Regions from separate parts of the Mesorhizobium sp. B1-1-6 genome, predicted to be linked through region 3. Evidence: riboswitches for the same ligand, from Rfam matches in the RefSeq annotation. Region 3 holds a riboswitch; each other region holds the start of a gene.
What was found. Region 3 has a riboswitch for cobalamin ahead of FJ979_RS01550 (CbtB-domain containing protein). Riboswitches for the same ligand answer to the same signal wherever they lie in the genome.
Positions count from the first base shown of each region.

Region 1 (4,876 bases), on a different contig from region 3:
TGTCCGGGCTGTCGGCCAGCGGCTTTTCCGTCAACAGATGACAGCCATGGGCAAAGGCCGAATTCGCCACGGCGCGACGGGCGGCAGGCACGACCACGTCGAACACCGCATCGGGTCTGGTCTGGGAGAGAACGACGTCGAGATCGGTCCCGATCGCGACCCCGGCGAGGTCGTATTCGCGTGCCCGCTGGCGCGCCCTGTCGGCGTCGAGGTCGACGAGACCGACGATCTTGACGGCAGGGGATTGGCTGATGGCCTCGAGCCAGGTTTTGCTCATGGCTCCGCACCCGACCAGGACGACGTGCATCATCCAGCGCTCCTCCGGCCAACCCCTCCTGGCTGGCACCCACGGCAGTCCGTAAATGACTTCCGTAAACGTTTACGATGACACACCCGATGGCATATATTGTCAATCGGATTTGTACCGTCGGCTCTGAAACGCCTTGGCCGCACGACCGGCTGGTGCTAGCCAGAAGCAGGAGGGGGAGGTCTTGGCGTCCAGCATTCACGATCTTGCGCGGCACCTGAACATTTCGATCGGTACAGTCTCGCGCGCGCTTAACGGGCGCGCCGACGTGAACGCCGAGACACGCCAGCGCGTGCTCGAGGCGGCCCGGAAGCTCAATTATTCACCGAACCACTCGGGCAGGAACCTACGCCGCGGCACCACCCATGCCGTGGCTTTCATGCTGCAGCCGCATCCGGGCGACCAGCAGTATGGCGAGCCGTTCTTCATTCCGTTCCTCACCGGACTGCAAGCGACATTGGCCGAGTGCGGGCTGGACCTGATCATCGTCATGGGCGCGCCGGCGGATTATCAACAGGAGCGGCTGCGCCGCGTCGTCGAGACGCGTCGTGCCGATGCCGTCGTACTGGCCTGGACGCGGCGCGAGGACGATCGCATCGACTATCTGAGCAAGGCCGGCTTTCCCTTCGCGACGCTCGGCCGAAGCCGGTCCGGCGACGACAGCTATCCCTCTCTGGATCTGGATTTCGAGAAGGCGGGCGCCGATGCGGTCGACCGGCTGGTTGCGCGTGGCCACCGCCGCATCGCCGCCATCCGGCCGTCGCTTGACCTGAATTTCGGTTATCTGTTTCTGGAGGGTTATTGCAAGGCGCTGCGGCGGCACGGCATCGAAGTCGATCCCGGCCTGATTGTGGACGGTTTTATCAACGAAGCCGGTGGCTACGCGGTGACACCGCAAGTCATGCGGTCGAAGGATCCGCCGACCGCGATTATCTTCAACAACGACTCGATGGCGCTCGGCGGCTGCAAAGCGCTCGCCGAAATGGGGATCAAGCCCGGGCAGGATGTCGCGGTGATCGTCATCGTCGACACGCCGCTCTGCCGTTATTTCTCGCCGGCGCTGACCGGCTTTCGTCCGAGCCTTGACCCGATGGGGCGGCGGCTCGGCGAAATCCTGCTCGCCTCGCTCCCGGCTTTCGCCGGCGCGAAAGGGCCAGAGATCATTCGCGAGGTCTGGCCGCTGGAACTGGTGGCGCGCGATAGTGATTGACCACACGTTTGTATCGTTATAACAGAACATGCATCGACCTTGCCTCGACGCTGCCTGCATCCTAGGCTGCGACTCGTGATGGTCCCCGCGCCGCAAGGCGAGGGGTGAAAAGGGAACATGGTGAGGCCCGATTTTCGGGTCGAAGCCATGGCTGCCCCCGCAACTGTAAGCGGCGAGCAAAATCCGAGAAGCCACTGGCCGGCAAGGCTGGGAAGGCAGGATGGCGCAACGACCCGCGAGCCAGGAGACCTGCCATCTGCATGAGTTGACCGGACGGGGTGTGCCGGGAGGAGACGCGGGGTTCGGTCTTGTCGACCGGTTCAAGCCAGCTTCCTTCCGTCGCCATTTTTGAAAGTGACGGAAGTTGGACGGTTCCATCGATCGCATTCACTGCATTCCCATGCATCGCATCATCGTGTGCACGCTTTGCCGCGATATCGCCACCGAGGTGAATTCAGGCCAGCGTCCGGCAGGATTGGCAGGCAAGACGCTGGCCCGTATTCCGGCAGGCCCTGCAAGGAATTGCCCATGACCGCGCCGCTTCTCGATGCCCGCGACCTGGCCGCAGCGGCGGATGGCCTGCATCTGGTGTATCCGGTCAGCCTTTCGGTGGCGGCGGGCGACCGTCTCGCCATCATCGGTCCCAACGGCGCCGGCAAGACGACATTGCTGCGCATGCTGTCGGGCATGCTGCGGCCGAGTTCGGGCGAAGTGAAGCTCACCGGGCGCCTGCTGGACAGGATTTCGACCGCCGAGCGGGCGCTGCACATCGCCGTCGTCGGCCAGACCGATCAACCGGATCCACGGCTGGCGGTGATCGATTATGTCGAGCTCGGCCGGGTTCCGCATACCGGCCGCAGGCACAGGAGCGAGGAACGCGACATTGTCGTCGAGGCGCTGCGCCGGACCGGGCTGTTGCCGCTGCTTGGCCGCACCATCGGTTCGCTGTCGGGCGGCGAGCGCCAGCGCGCCCAGCTTGCCCGCGCCATCGCGCAGGAGCCGAAGATCCTATTCCTCGACGAGCCGACCAACCATCTCGACCCGCGGGCGCGCAGCGAGTTGCTCGAACTGGTTGCAGGCCTCGGCATGACCGTGATCGCGGTGCTGCACGATCTGGCACTGGTGACGCCTTTCGCCACCAGGGTCGCGGTGATGAGCCATGGCCGGTTGCATGTGCTGGCGCCGCCACGGGAAGCACTCACCCAGCAGCTGATCCGCGAGATCTTCGGTATCGACGTCTTTAGGTTGCGCCACCCGACGGAGGACCGCGAGCTGACGGTGTTCGAGGTTCCGAACCGTGCCGCGCCATCTTCGTGATCGAAGCCATTTCCGGCAGATCCTGTTCAACAAGGAGCAACATCCGTGAAACGCCTTGCCATGTCTCTTGCCTTCTCCCTGCTCGGCTCTACGGCCTTCGCCTTTCCGGTGACGGTCGACAGCTGCGGCAAGCCGCTGACCTTCGACGCACCTCCAAAGCGCGCCGTCATTCACGATCTCAACATGGCCGAGATGGCCTTCGCACTGAAGCTGCAGCCGTCGATCGTCGGCCTGACCGGCATCACTGGATGGTACAAGGTCACTCCCGAATTCAAGGCCGAACAGAGCTCGATCCCCGAACTGGCGCCCAAATATCCGACGCTGGAAAACCTGGTCGCTGTCGAGCCCGACTTCTTCTTCGCCGGCTGGTATTACGGCATGAAGCCGGGCGGCGAGGTGACGCCCGATACGCTGGCGCCACACGGCATCAAGACCCTGGTGCTGACGGAAAGCTGCGTCCATCTCGACAAGAACCGGCCTGCCGCTTCGATGGACCTGCTCTATGGCGATGTCGAGAAGCTGGGCAAGATCTTCGGCAAGGAGGCCGAAGCGGATAAGCTCGTCTCCGGCTGGAAGGCGCAGCTCGCCGAAATCACGGCCAAGGTCGGCGACCGCAGGGGAACGCGCGTCTTCCTCTATGATTCCGGCGAGGACAAGCCGTTCACATCAGGCAAGTTCGCCATTCCCAACGCCATGATTTCCGCGGCAGGCGGCGACAACATCATGGCCGACATGGACACCAGCTGGGGCAACACGGATTGGGAGACGGTGGCCTCGCGCAATCCGCAATTCCTCATCCTGCTCGACTATCAGGATGGCGGCGGCTACCGGAAGCTGCTCGATTTCCTGAAAGCGCATCCGGCAATGAAGGAGACAGACGCGGTCAAGAACGAACGCTTCGTGGCGCTTCGCTATGCCGAACTGACACCCGGACCGGCCAACATCGAAGCGATCGGCAAGATCGCCAGGGCGATGCATCCGGAAGCATTTTAACCGGGAAGATGACTTTGCGGCACAAGGCATTCGTATTGGCCATGATGGCGGCCGCGTTGGCTATGGCCGCGCTCGCGCTGCTATCGATCGCCTATGGTTCGACGATGATCCCGCTGGGCGACGTCGTTGCAGCACTTGGCCATGCGATCGGATTGAAGGGGCATGACGTGTCCGGCCCGGTCGGCAGGATCGTCGTCGACCTCAGATTGCCGCGCACCATCCTGGCCATCTGTCTCGGCGGCGGCCTGGGCGTGGTCGGCGCGCTGTTGCAGACAGTGACGCGCAACGATCTTGCCGATCCGTTCCTGTTCGGTCTCTCGTCGGGAGCCGCCGCCGGCGCTGTCTCCGTCATCACCGTCTTCGGCGACAGTTTCGGGATCTGGACGCTACCGATCGCCGCGTTCACCGGCGGTATTCTGGCGGCTTGCGTTGTGCTTTTGCTGGTTGCGCGGGTGAGGGGACAAGGCCCCGAACGGCTGATCCTCGCCGGACTTGCGGTCTCCTTCATGTTCACCGCACCGACCAATTACCTGGTCTTTGCCGGTGACCAGCGCGCCGCCCATTCGGTGCTGTTCTGGACGATGGGCGGGCTCGGCCTGGCGCGGTGGGACAATATCTGGCTGGGTGCGCTTGGGGCCGGCACGATTGCGGCGTACGGGCTGTGGAATCATCGCCGGCTGGACGCTTTCCTGGCCGGCGAAAATGCCGCCGAAAGTCTTGGCGTGCCGGTGGCGCGAATGCGACGGGCGACGTTTCTGGTCGCCGCGTTTTCGACCGCGATCCTGGTTTCGGTCGCCGGCGTCATCGGCTTCGTCGGCCTCATGATCCCGCATCTGTCGCGGCCGCTGGCTGGTCCGCTGCATCTGCGCCTGATCGTAAGTTGCGCGCTGTTCGGGGCGGTGCTGTTGCTGGCAAGCGACCTTCTGGCACGCACATTGCTGCCGCCGCAGGAACTGCCGATCGGCATCATCACCAGCTCGCTCGGCGCCTTCTTCGTTGTCACCATGCTGATCCGTAACCGCTTGTGATGGGTGTAGTGGCAGCCGAAA
Region 1 covers NZ_VFWR01000011.1:225,466-230,341, reverse strand. The annotation lists gene FJ979_RS22620 (Gfo/Idh/MocA family oxidoreductase) at 1-310, opposite strand, end outside; gene FJ979_RS22615 (LacI family DNA-binding transcriptional regulator) at 492-1,517, shown strand; cobalamin riboswitch at 1,580-1,789, shown strand; gene FJ979_RS22610 (ABC transporter ATP-binding protein) at 2,046-2,834, shown strand; gene FJ979_RS22605 (ABC transporter substrate-binding protein) at 2,880-3,827, shown strand; gene FJ979_RS22600 (iron ABC transporter permease) at 3,836-4,855, shown strand.
Region 1: it holds a riboswitch for cobalamin, as region 3 does, so the genes downstream of both, FJ979_RS22610 (ABC transporter ATP-binding protein) here and FJ979_RS01550 (CbtB-domain containing protein) in region 3, are expected to answer to the same signal.

Region 2 (4,876 bases), on a different contig from region 3:
CACGCTCGGCGGCAAGGCGCAGGTCTTCACCTACACGCTGCCCTGGGATTCCATGCACCATGTCGCCGTCGTCTTCGGCGACATCCGCGACGGAGAAGAGGTGCCTGTGCGTCTGCACTCCGAGGACGTGGTGACCGACGTCTTCGGCACCAGCCACCGGCTGGACGCCATCATGAAGGCGATGGGCGAGCGCAAGCGCGGCGTCATCGTCTATCTGCGCGAGGGCTCGGTCGGTGTCGCCCACCAGGAGCGCAACCGGCCGGCGAGCGGCGACCGGGAGGACCACGAAGAGGCGCGCCGCCGCGAGAATGAATGGCGCGAGATCGGGCTCGGTGCTCAGATCCTGAAGGATCTCGGCATTTCCTCGATCAATTTGATCGCCTCGCGCGAGCGCCACTATGTCGGCCTCGAAGGTTTTGGCATCCACATCGCCAAGACCGAGATTCTCTAGGTTCGACGGCGGCAATAGCGTCCGATCCGCTGAACCGGACGCGTCATGGTTCATTCCGCGGCAGCGACGGCCGCTTCACACCCATCCAACTCGCATTTGTGAGTGGCAAGACTGCGCTGGCCGAGCAGCACCGTGACCAGCGCGATGCCGCCCGCGACCACCGAGACCCAGAACCCGTTCTGGGCGCCGAACGCATCCACCACCGCGCCGGCGGCGAAAGAGCCCAGCGCCATGCCGATGCCGATTCCCGTTGTCACCCAGGTAATGCCCTCGGTCAGCATCGCTTCCGGCACATGCCGTTCGATCAGGCCGAATGCCGTGATGAAAGTCGGCGAGATCGCCACGCCGCTGATGAAGACGGTCAGCGCCAAAATCGGCACGCTGTCGGCGGTGAGCGGCAAAATCGTGCTGACTGCGATGATGGCGACCGCGACGGTCAGCTGGCGCTGTAGCGGCGTCTTGAGGTTGAGCGCGCCGACCACGATGCCCAACACGAACGATCCCAGCGCATAGACGCCGATCACCAGGCTTGCGGCACCGGCTTGGCCGAACTCCTTGGTGATCGCCACGGTGCTCACTTCCGTCGTCGCGAAGGTCGCGCCGATGAAGATCAGGGTGAAGGTGATGATCTGTACCGGCCGCAGGCGGATTGCCGAGCCAGTCGAACCATGGTCCACCGGCCGCACTTTCGGCTCGGTCGATCGCTGCAGGATGAATGCTATCGAGCCCAAAGCGAGAAACAACGTGCTCGCCAGCATGCCTGCTTCCGGAAACAGCGCCGCACTGAGGCCCACCGACAGCGCCGCGCCGGCGATATAGACCAGTTCGTCGGCCGCCGATTCGAAGGCGAAGGCGGTGTTCATCTCCGGCCGGCCGCGAAAAAGCTCGGTCCAGCGCGCGCGCACCATTGCCGGCATGCTGGGCATGGCCGCTGCCAGCAGCGCCGACACGAACATTGTCCATACCGGCCAATCCTGGTTGGCCGACGCAATCAGCAGCAGGAATGCCAGCACGGAGATGATGGTGGTGGGCACGACGATCCATGTCTGGCCGAGGCGGTCGACCAGCCTGGAGATCTGCGGCGCCAGGAAAGCGTTGGCCAGCGCGAATGTCGCCGAGACGGCACCCGCCAGCCAGTATTCGCCACGCGTCTGCGACAGCATCGCCACGATGCCGATCGGCGCCATGGCGATCGGCAGGCGCGCCATGAAGCCTGCAGCGGCAAAGCCCTTGGCGCCAGGGGCTCGAAAGATCTCGGAATAGGGGTTCTGCATGGTCCGTTCCTCGACAAAAGGCGATTCGGAAATTACATACGATGCGTATGAACACTAAATAGATCATACGTCGCGTATGTCAATTGGCATACGTGACGTATGTGGATAAGGCCAGAAGAGATGCACAAGCCCCGCAGGGAAATGATCGCCGAAACGCGCGCCAAATTGATTGCCGCAGCCCGGCATGCGTTCGGAACGATCGGTTATGCCGAGGCATCGATGGATGATTTCACCGCATCGGCCGGGCTGACGCGCGGTGCGCTCTATCATCATTTCGGGGACAAGAAGGGGCTTTTGCAGGCGGTTATCGCCGAGATAGACGCCGAGATGGCGGCACGGGTGAATGAGGTTGCAGCGAAAGCACCGACTCGCTGGCAAAGCTTCGTCGACGAATGCACGAGCTACATCGAAATGGCGCTGGAGCCGGAAATCCAGCGCATCATGTTTCGGGACGGTCCGGCCGTGCTGGGGGATCCCGCGCAATGGCCGAACGCCAATGCCTGCGTCGCGTCGATGACCGATCACCTGACGACGCTGCAGGGCGACGGGGTAGTTGTCCCGGGCGTAGACCCCGAGACCGCGGCACGGCTGATCAACGGGGCGAGCAGCCAGGCGGCGCAGCGGATCGCCAATTCGAACGACCCGGAAGCGACGTCGAAGACCGTGGTGGCGGCATTCAAGCAACTGCTCGAAGGATTGTTGAGGAAGGATGCCGGAGCCGCCTGACGACGGCAGGCCGCCGGCAGCGCGCTGCGCATGCCGTATCGGCAATCAAATCAATGGTTTGTCAGACTTTTCGCATGTTGCCGCCTTGAGGCGTGCGATCGTTGATTTGAGCGGAACTTCGCCCTGTCCGCAAAACGTCTCGCTCATGATCAGCTCGGGCAGCGGCAGCCGCCGCCCCCAGCCATGTGTTTCGAGGTCCGGTTTCGGCGCGAACTCCGAGACACGGCCGACACAGAGATAGGCCACCGGCGTCACATGCTCGGGAATCGACAGAAGGCCTTTCAACGCCTGCGCCTCGATAATGCTGACCCAGCCAACGCCGACGCCTTCGGCGCGCGCCGCCAGCCAGAAATTCTGCACCGCGCAGACCGTGCTGTAGAGATCCATCTCGGGATTGTGCCAGCGTCCCAGCGGCGAACCCTGTGAGCGTCGGCGGTCGCAGGTGATACAGATATTGAGCGCGCTTTCGCAGATGCCTTCCAGCTTGAGCTTGCGGTAGAGCGCCCGCCGCTCTTCCTCGATCGCCGGCAATTCCTGCTCGCGCGCCGCGAGGAACAGGTCGCGCACCTGTTCCCGTCGTTCGGTGCCACGAATGACGATGAAATTCCATGGCTGCATGAAGCCGACCGATGGCGCGTGATGGGCGGCAAGCAGCAGCCGCGCCAAGACCTCGTCGTCGACGGCCTCTGATGTAAAATGGCTGCGAACATCGCGCCGCGTGAACATGGCGCGGTAGACCGCATCGCGCGCCATCTGGTCGAATCCGTCACCCACGGGGATGGTCATATTGTCCGGCATCGCTTGTCCCCTTGCGATTGCAATCAACTGCCGTCCGCCTGACCATGCGGATGACGATGCCTGCCAGGCCGGTCTTCTGGCTCGGGATCAACCCGCATCCGGCGCCTTCCCGTCATCGACAGTGGCATTTACCGGCGCGGTCCCCCTTACAGCGTTGGGCACGCCACGGTATCAAACCGTGTTCCCGATTCTCCCGCTCGCGGCGGGCACCAGGCAGTGGCCGGGACTTTACGACGAAGGCCCTGCGCCGCCAATCCCCGTGGCGACGCGAACGGACGCAAGCGCGATTTTCCCCAACCATCAGGCCGCAACGCATGGCCATCGCCGCGCCAGGGCACTAGATAGGGAGCATGGCCACTCGTCTCTACACCCATCCGATCTTCCTCGAGCACATCACGCCACCCGGCCATCCGGAGCGGCCGGACCGCTTGCGCGCCATTGAGCGCGTGCTCGACGACGAGGCTTTTGCCGCGCTCGACCGCCTCGAGGCGCCACAAGGCGATGAGGCCACCATTCTCTACGCGCATCCCGAGGATTTCGTCGAGCGGGTACGCGCCGCCATTCCCGAGACGGGCATCGCCCGCATCGATGCCGACACAATGGCCAGCCCGAAGAGCTGGCAGGCGGCGATCACCGCGATCGGAGCCGCCAACGCCGCCGTCGACGACGTCTTTGCCGGCAGGGCAGACAACGTTTTCGTCGCCGCCCGGCCGCCCGGCCATCATGCGGAGAAAGCGACGGCGATGGGCTTCTGCCTGTTCAACACGGCGGCCATCGCCGCACGTTATGCACAGCGCAAACACGATATCGAACGCGTCGCCATCGTCGACTGGGACGTGCATCACGGCAACGGCACGCAGGATGTTTTCTGGGACGATCCGTCCGTGCTTTATTGCTCGACGCACCAGATGCCGCTCTACCCCGGCACCGGAGCAAAGAACGAAACCGGCGCCGGCAACATCGTCAACGCGCCGCTTGCGCCGCAGACCGGCAGCGAGGCGTTCCGCGATGCCTTCCTGTCGCGCGTGCTGCCCTCGCTCGACAATTTTGCACCCGACCTGATCATCATTTCGGCCGGCTTCGACGCGCATCATCGCGATCCGCTGGCCGAGATCAACCTGACCGAGGATGATTTCGACTGGGCGACCGGCCAACTCATGCAGCGCGCGGCGCGCCACAGCGGCAACCGGCTCGTCAGCCTGCTCGAGGGCGGCTACGATCTGCAAGGATTGGCATTTTCGGTCGCCGCCCATGTCGGGCGACTGATGAAAGGATGAATGATGGCTGGTGAAACCAACGAAGACGTCAAGGCGATGAGCTTCGAACAGGCTCTCGACGCGCTGGAGAAGATCGTCGATGATCTGGAGCGTGGCGATGTGCCGCTCGACCAGTCGATCAGGATCTACGAGCGCGGCGAGGCGCTGAAGGTGCATTGCGACCGGCTGCTCAAGGCGGCCGAGGACAAGGTGGAGAAGATCAGGCTGTCCCGCGACGGCAAGCCGGTCGGGACGGAGCCGCTGGACGCGGATTGAGGCACGCAGCCGTCTCTCTGGTTTTTGACACGATCATGATTGAGGATAGAACGCGTCCCGATTGAAACGGCTCCAGGACAAGAGGAGATACGGAA
Region 2 covers NZ_VFWR01000004.1:173,206-178,081, forward strand. The annotation lists gene ribB (3,4-dihydroxy-2-butanone-4-phosphate synthase) at 1-451, shown strand, start outside; gene FJ979_RS10015 (MFS transporter) at 502-1,725, opposite strand; gene FJ979_RS10020 (TetR/AcrR family transcriptional regulator) at 1,846-2,451, shown strand; gene bluB (5,6-dimethylbenzimidazole synthase) at 2,497-3,249, opposite strand; cobalamin riboswitch at 3,298-3,478, opposite strand; gene FJ979_RS10030 (histone deacetylase family protein) at 3,600-4,526, shown strand; gene FJ979_RS10035 (exodeoxyribonuclease VII small subunit) at 4,530-4,781, shown strand.
Region 2: it holds a riboswitch for cobalamin, as region 3 does, so the genes downstream of both, bluB (5,6-dimethylbenzimidazole synthase) here and FJ979_RS01550 (CbtB-domain containing protein) in region 3, are expected to answer to the same signal.

Region 3 (4,876 bases):
CCACATCCGCAAGACCGATTTCATGCAGGCCGAATCGCTGCGCATGGCGTGGTCGATGTTTGCCTGGACGGGTGGGCCGACGCTCGGCATCTTTCTCTACACACGCTTCGGCATCTATGCCGCGCATGGCGCGGTCGCCGTATTCGCCTTGGCCCTGCTGGCGTTGTTCTGGACCTACCGGCTCGGCGACAATCCCTCGATCCGGCCGGGCAAGACGCGCCCGGTCAACCCGCTAGCCAATATCGGCCGCTTCGTCGCGCAGCCGAGGCTGAGGCTGGCCTGGCTGATCGCCTTCGGCCGCTCCTGCTTCTGGACGACATTTTTCGTCTATGGCCCGCTGTTCATGGTCATCACCGGTGAGGGCGAACTTGCCGGCGGCATTCTGGTTTCGGCAGGCAACGCGCTTTTGTTCATGGCGATTTTCTGGGGCAAGGCCGGCAAGCGCTTCGGCGGCCGCAGGACCATGACTTTTGCCTATTTCGCCATGTCGGTGGTGCTGCTGGCGGCGGGTGCCGTCGGCGAAAGCGCGCCGCTCGTCACCGGCGCCTTCCTGCTGTGCGGCGCCTTCTTCACCATCGCGCTCGACGCGCTGGGCTCGACCGCCTTCATGCGCTCGGTCCGCTCTTATGAGCGGGCGCAGATGGCTGCGGTCTACCGCACTTATCTCGACTTTTCCGAACTGACGCCGCCGCTGGTCTACTCGGTGGTGCTGGCCTTTTTCGGACTGGGCTCGGTTTTCGTCACGCTCGGCCTGCTTGCGGCGGTCTGCGGTTATGTCACCTGGCGGTATCTGCCGAAGTCGCTGTGAAGCTTACGGCGCAAGCGCAGCATGTCGTTCGCGTACCCAATCGTGGAAGCGGTGGAGGTCGTACTCCTCCGGCATCAGCACGCCGGCCTTATGGCGCATGGAGCGCAGCCCTTTCTGGTTGACCTCGCAGATCGCGGCATCCTCCTCCAGCACCTGGGTGCCGAATCCGACGATGTTGTCGATATCGGTCGCGGCGAGCGCCTCGGGCGCGAACAGCCATTCGGCGGTCAATTCGGTCTGCTCTGGTCCGAGCGGCGCCAGCCGCACGGTTCTGACATAGTCGACATGACCGACGATGAACATCGAGGGCAGGCTGGTGACGTAGGTCTGGCCGGCGGCGTGCTCAGCCGGTGTCAGGCCGGCGAAGACCGGCCCGTGCGTCCGCCCATCGCGCGACCATGTTTCGGCCCCGGCGCGCAGCCCGCCGGAAAACTCCGGCGCGTCGTTGTCAGCGTGGAGGGTCCATTCGGGATCGTCGTGGCGGCTCATCAGGCCGCGGCCATAGATCGGCACCAGCCGCGACAGGTCCTTGTGGACGCCAGGACAATGAAGGCACTCGTTGAAGTTCTCCCAAAAGACCTTCCAATTGCAGTTCATCACCTTGCGCAGCGCATGGCCGGTGACCAGCGCCTCCAGCGGCCAACTGCCAAGATTGCCGGAGGCGGGGTCGAAGGAGGCCTGCGCCGAGCCGGCCGCATCCTTTTGCAGGTTGATGAACACGAAGCCGCGCCACACCGAAAGTGCGACGCCATAAAGCGGATGATCGGCCTTGTCGAAGCCGTCCGGCAGCGATTTCGACGGCACGCGCACGAGGTCGCCGCGAAGCGAATAGGACCAGGCGTGGTAAGGGCAGGTGATCAGTCGCGCCTTCAGTCGGCCCTCGCTCACCTGGCAGAGCTGCGAGCCGCGATGCCGGCAAGTGTTGTGGAAAGCGCGCAACTCGCCGGTTTCGTCGCGCAGCAAGACGATCTCCTGTGTGCCGACGCGGAAGGTGCGGAAATCCAGGGGGTGGGCCAGCTCGGCCTCGCGGCAGACGAGCAGCCAGCTCCGATACCAGATGGCGTCGAGATCCTGTTGATAGGCGCCTGCATCCCAATAGGCCGCCGACGGCAACGTCGCTTCCGCCCGGGTCAAACCATTGTGGGATGCGGGGTTGCTCGAGCTGGGCTGCATGGCTGGCTTCCTGTGATGCGCGCAAGCCGACACCTGGCCGGCAAGATTGTCAATTGGGGCATCGGCGGTTCCAGGACAGCACGGCGTATTCGCGATGGTTGCTGGCGGAATTTGGTTTGCCGCGAGCGCCGATTCTGCCTATAGTCCAGTCTGTCGTCGGTTCCGTTTGGAACCAAGAGGGAATGCGGTGCGGGCTGACCTGTCGCCCAAAGCCGTCGCTGCCCCCGCAACTGTGTGCGGTAGTCCTCTCCATATGCCACTGAAGATTTTCTTCGGGAAGGTGGGGAAGGGCGCTGATCCGCGAGCCAGGAGACCTGCCGGCGACAGGAAACTGACTTCGATGCCCTCGGGTGGAGGGTGAAAGGACAAGGCATGAATACCGCTTCCGTCTCTCTCGGCGCCTCCGTCTCCTCGCAATCGCGCCTCATGCAGCTTGCGCTCGCGGCGCTGCTCGGCCTTTTCGTTGTCGGCTTTGTCGGGTTCTCGCATATCGATGCGGTCCACAATGCCGCCCACGACTATCGCCACTCGATGGCGTTTCCCTGCCACTGATAGGGATTTGACATCATGAACCTGTTTCGCAACGTCGTGTTCATCGCGGCGATCGCAGGGCTCGTGGCCGGTGTCGTTCTCGCCTGCATGCAGGCCTATGCCACCGTGCCGTTGATCCTGAAGGCGGAAGTCTACGAACAGGCCGGCGGCGGCCACCACCACGACCATACCGCACCGGCCCCGACCGACAACAACGCCATGAACTCTGCCGCCCCGGCGGGCAATGCCATGAGCTCCGCCGCGCCGGCAGCCGCTGAAGCTGTTCCGGCTGAAGAGGAAGGCTGGGCGCCGGCCGACGGCTTCGAGCGCTTCGCCTTCAGCGTGCTTGCCAACATCGTCACCGGCATCGGCTTCGCGCTGGTCCTGGTCGCGGTTTCGGAATTCGCCGGCGGCATCGGCAACTGGCGCCAGGGCGTGTTCTGGGGACTGGCCGGCTTTGCCGTGTTCACGCTGGCGCCGGGCCTCGACCTGCCGCCGGAACTGCCGGCCATGCCTGCCGCCGAGCTTCTGCCACGCCAGATCTGGTGGACGGCGACGGTGGCGGCGACGGCGATCGGCCTTGCCCTGATCGCCTTCCGCAAATCACTGCCGCTGGCGATTCTGGGCGTGGTGTTGATCGTCGCGCCGCATATTGTCGGCGCGCCGCAGCCGGACAGTTTCGAGACGCCGATTCCGGAAGGCCTGCACCATCAGTTCGTGGTGGCGGTAACCGTAACCAACCTGGTGTTCTGGCTCGTGCTCGGCGCTGTCGTCGGCGTGGTGCGCGGACGCTTCACCGGCAGCGCGACGAGCCTGCGCGACAGCTTTGCCTGATCGCGGAAGACTGACCTTCATCATCGGCGGTGCGCGCTCCGGCAAGAGCGCGCACGCCGAAACGCTGATGACGGCCTTGCCTTCGCCATGGACCTACATCGCCACGGCGCAAGCCTATGACGACGAGATGCGGCAGCGCATCGCGTTGCACCGGTCGCGGCGCGGCGAGGGCTGGACGACCATCGATGCACCGCTTGGCCTTGTCGGTGCACTCGAGGCCCTACCGGAGGACCAGCCGGTCCTTGTCGACTGCCTGACGCTCTGGCTGACCAATCACATGCTGGCCGATCATGATGTAGAGGCCGAATGTCGGCGGCTGGCTGACATGCTGTCGCGGCCGCGCGGACCCTGGTTCGTGGTATCCAACGAGGTCGGGCAAGGCATCGTGCCCGACAATGCGCTGGGGCGCCGGTTCCGCGACGCCGCCGGCCGGCTCAACCAGCAGGTCGCGGCGATTGCCGAGACCGTGCTTTTGATGGTGGCGGGGCTGCCGCTCAAGGTGAAGTGACATGACCGACATCGACGAAAAGGACGAAGAGCGCCACCGCGCCAAGATGGCCAAGCGCAAGGCGGTCCAAGACGCCGAGGTGGCGAGCAAGACGGTCGAAAAGGGGCTGCTGATCGTCAACACCGGCCCGGGCAAAGGCAAGACCACGGCTGCCTTTGGCCTGGCGCTGCGGATGCTGGGCTACGGCAAGCGCGTCGGCGTCGTCCAGTTCATCAAGGGCAAATGGCATACGGGTGAGAAGGAGGCCTTCGCCGCCTTCGGCGACCGCGTCGTCTGGCACGCGATGGGCCAGGGGTTCACCTGGGAGACGCAGGATCTGAAGCGCGACATCGCGGCGGCCGAGGCCGCCTGGGCCAAGGCGCTGGAGCTGATGGCCGATCCGTCGATCAGTCTCGTCGTGCTCGACGAACTCAACATCGCGCTGCGCTACGAGTATCTCGATCTGGACAAGGTGGTTGCCGCGCTGAAAGCGCGCCGCGAGGGCCTGCATGTCGTCGTCACCGGCCGCAACGCCAAGCCGGCGCTGGTCGAGGCGGCCGATCTGGTGACCGAGATGGGGCTGACCAAGCACCACTTCGCGGCGGGCGTGAAGGCGCAACAAGGGATCGAGTTTTGAGAGCTTTTGTCCCCTTTTGTGGATGAGCATTCAAGTCTGGTCGCCAAACGCTCCCAGCGGGGCTCACTTCCTTTCCCTCCGGAGGGGGGAAAGGTGGCGCTGCGAAGCAGCGACGGATTGGGGGAAGGCGGTTATCGAACGCGCGGTCCGTAGACAGGCAGGCGCAACCCGGCGGGTGCGAGAAACGCGACTGCCGAGCTCGTCGACCCCCACTCCGTCTCGGCTTCGCCGAGCCACCTCTCCCCGATCGACGGGGGAGAGGAAAGGCGCGAACCTGTTGCAGCCCGGCTCCCTTCCTCCCCTTCGGGAGAGAACTCACGGGGGGGGTGAGATCATGCCAGAATGACGATCGCCGAAACCACGCCGAACAGGGCAATCAGCAAATAATCGGCGACGCGGTAGAGTT
Region 3 covers NZ_VFWR01000001.1:321,756-326,631, reverse strand. The annotation lists gene FJ979_RS01560 (MFS transporter) at 1-808, shown strand, start outside; gene FJ979_RS01555 (aromatic ring-hydroxylating dioxygenase subunit alpha) at 812-1,981, opposite strand; cobalamin riboswitch at 2,122-2,318, shown strand; gene FJ979_RS01550 (CbtB-domain containing protein) at 2,354-2,533, shown strand; gene FJ979_RS01545 (CbtA family protein) at 2,549-3,346, shown strand; gene cobU (bifunctional adenosylcobinamide kinase/adenosylcobinamide-phosphate guanylyltransferase) at 3,339-3,854, shown strand; gene cobO (cob(I)yrinic acid a,c-diamide adenosyltransferase) at 3,856-4,470, shown strand; gene cbiB (adenosylcobinamide-phosphate synthase CbiB) at 4,803-4,876, opposite strand, start outside.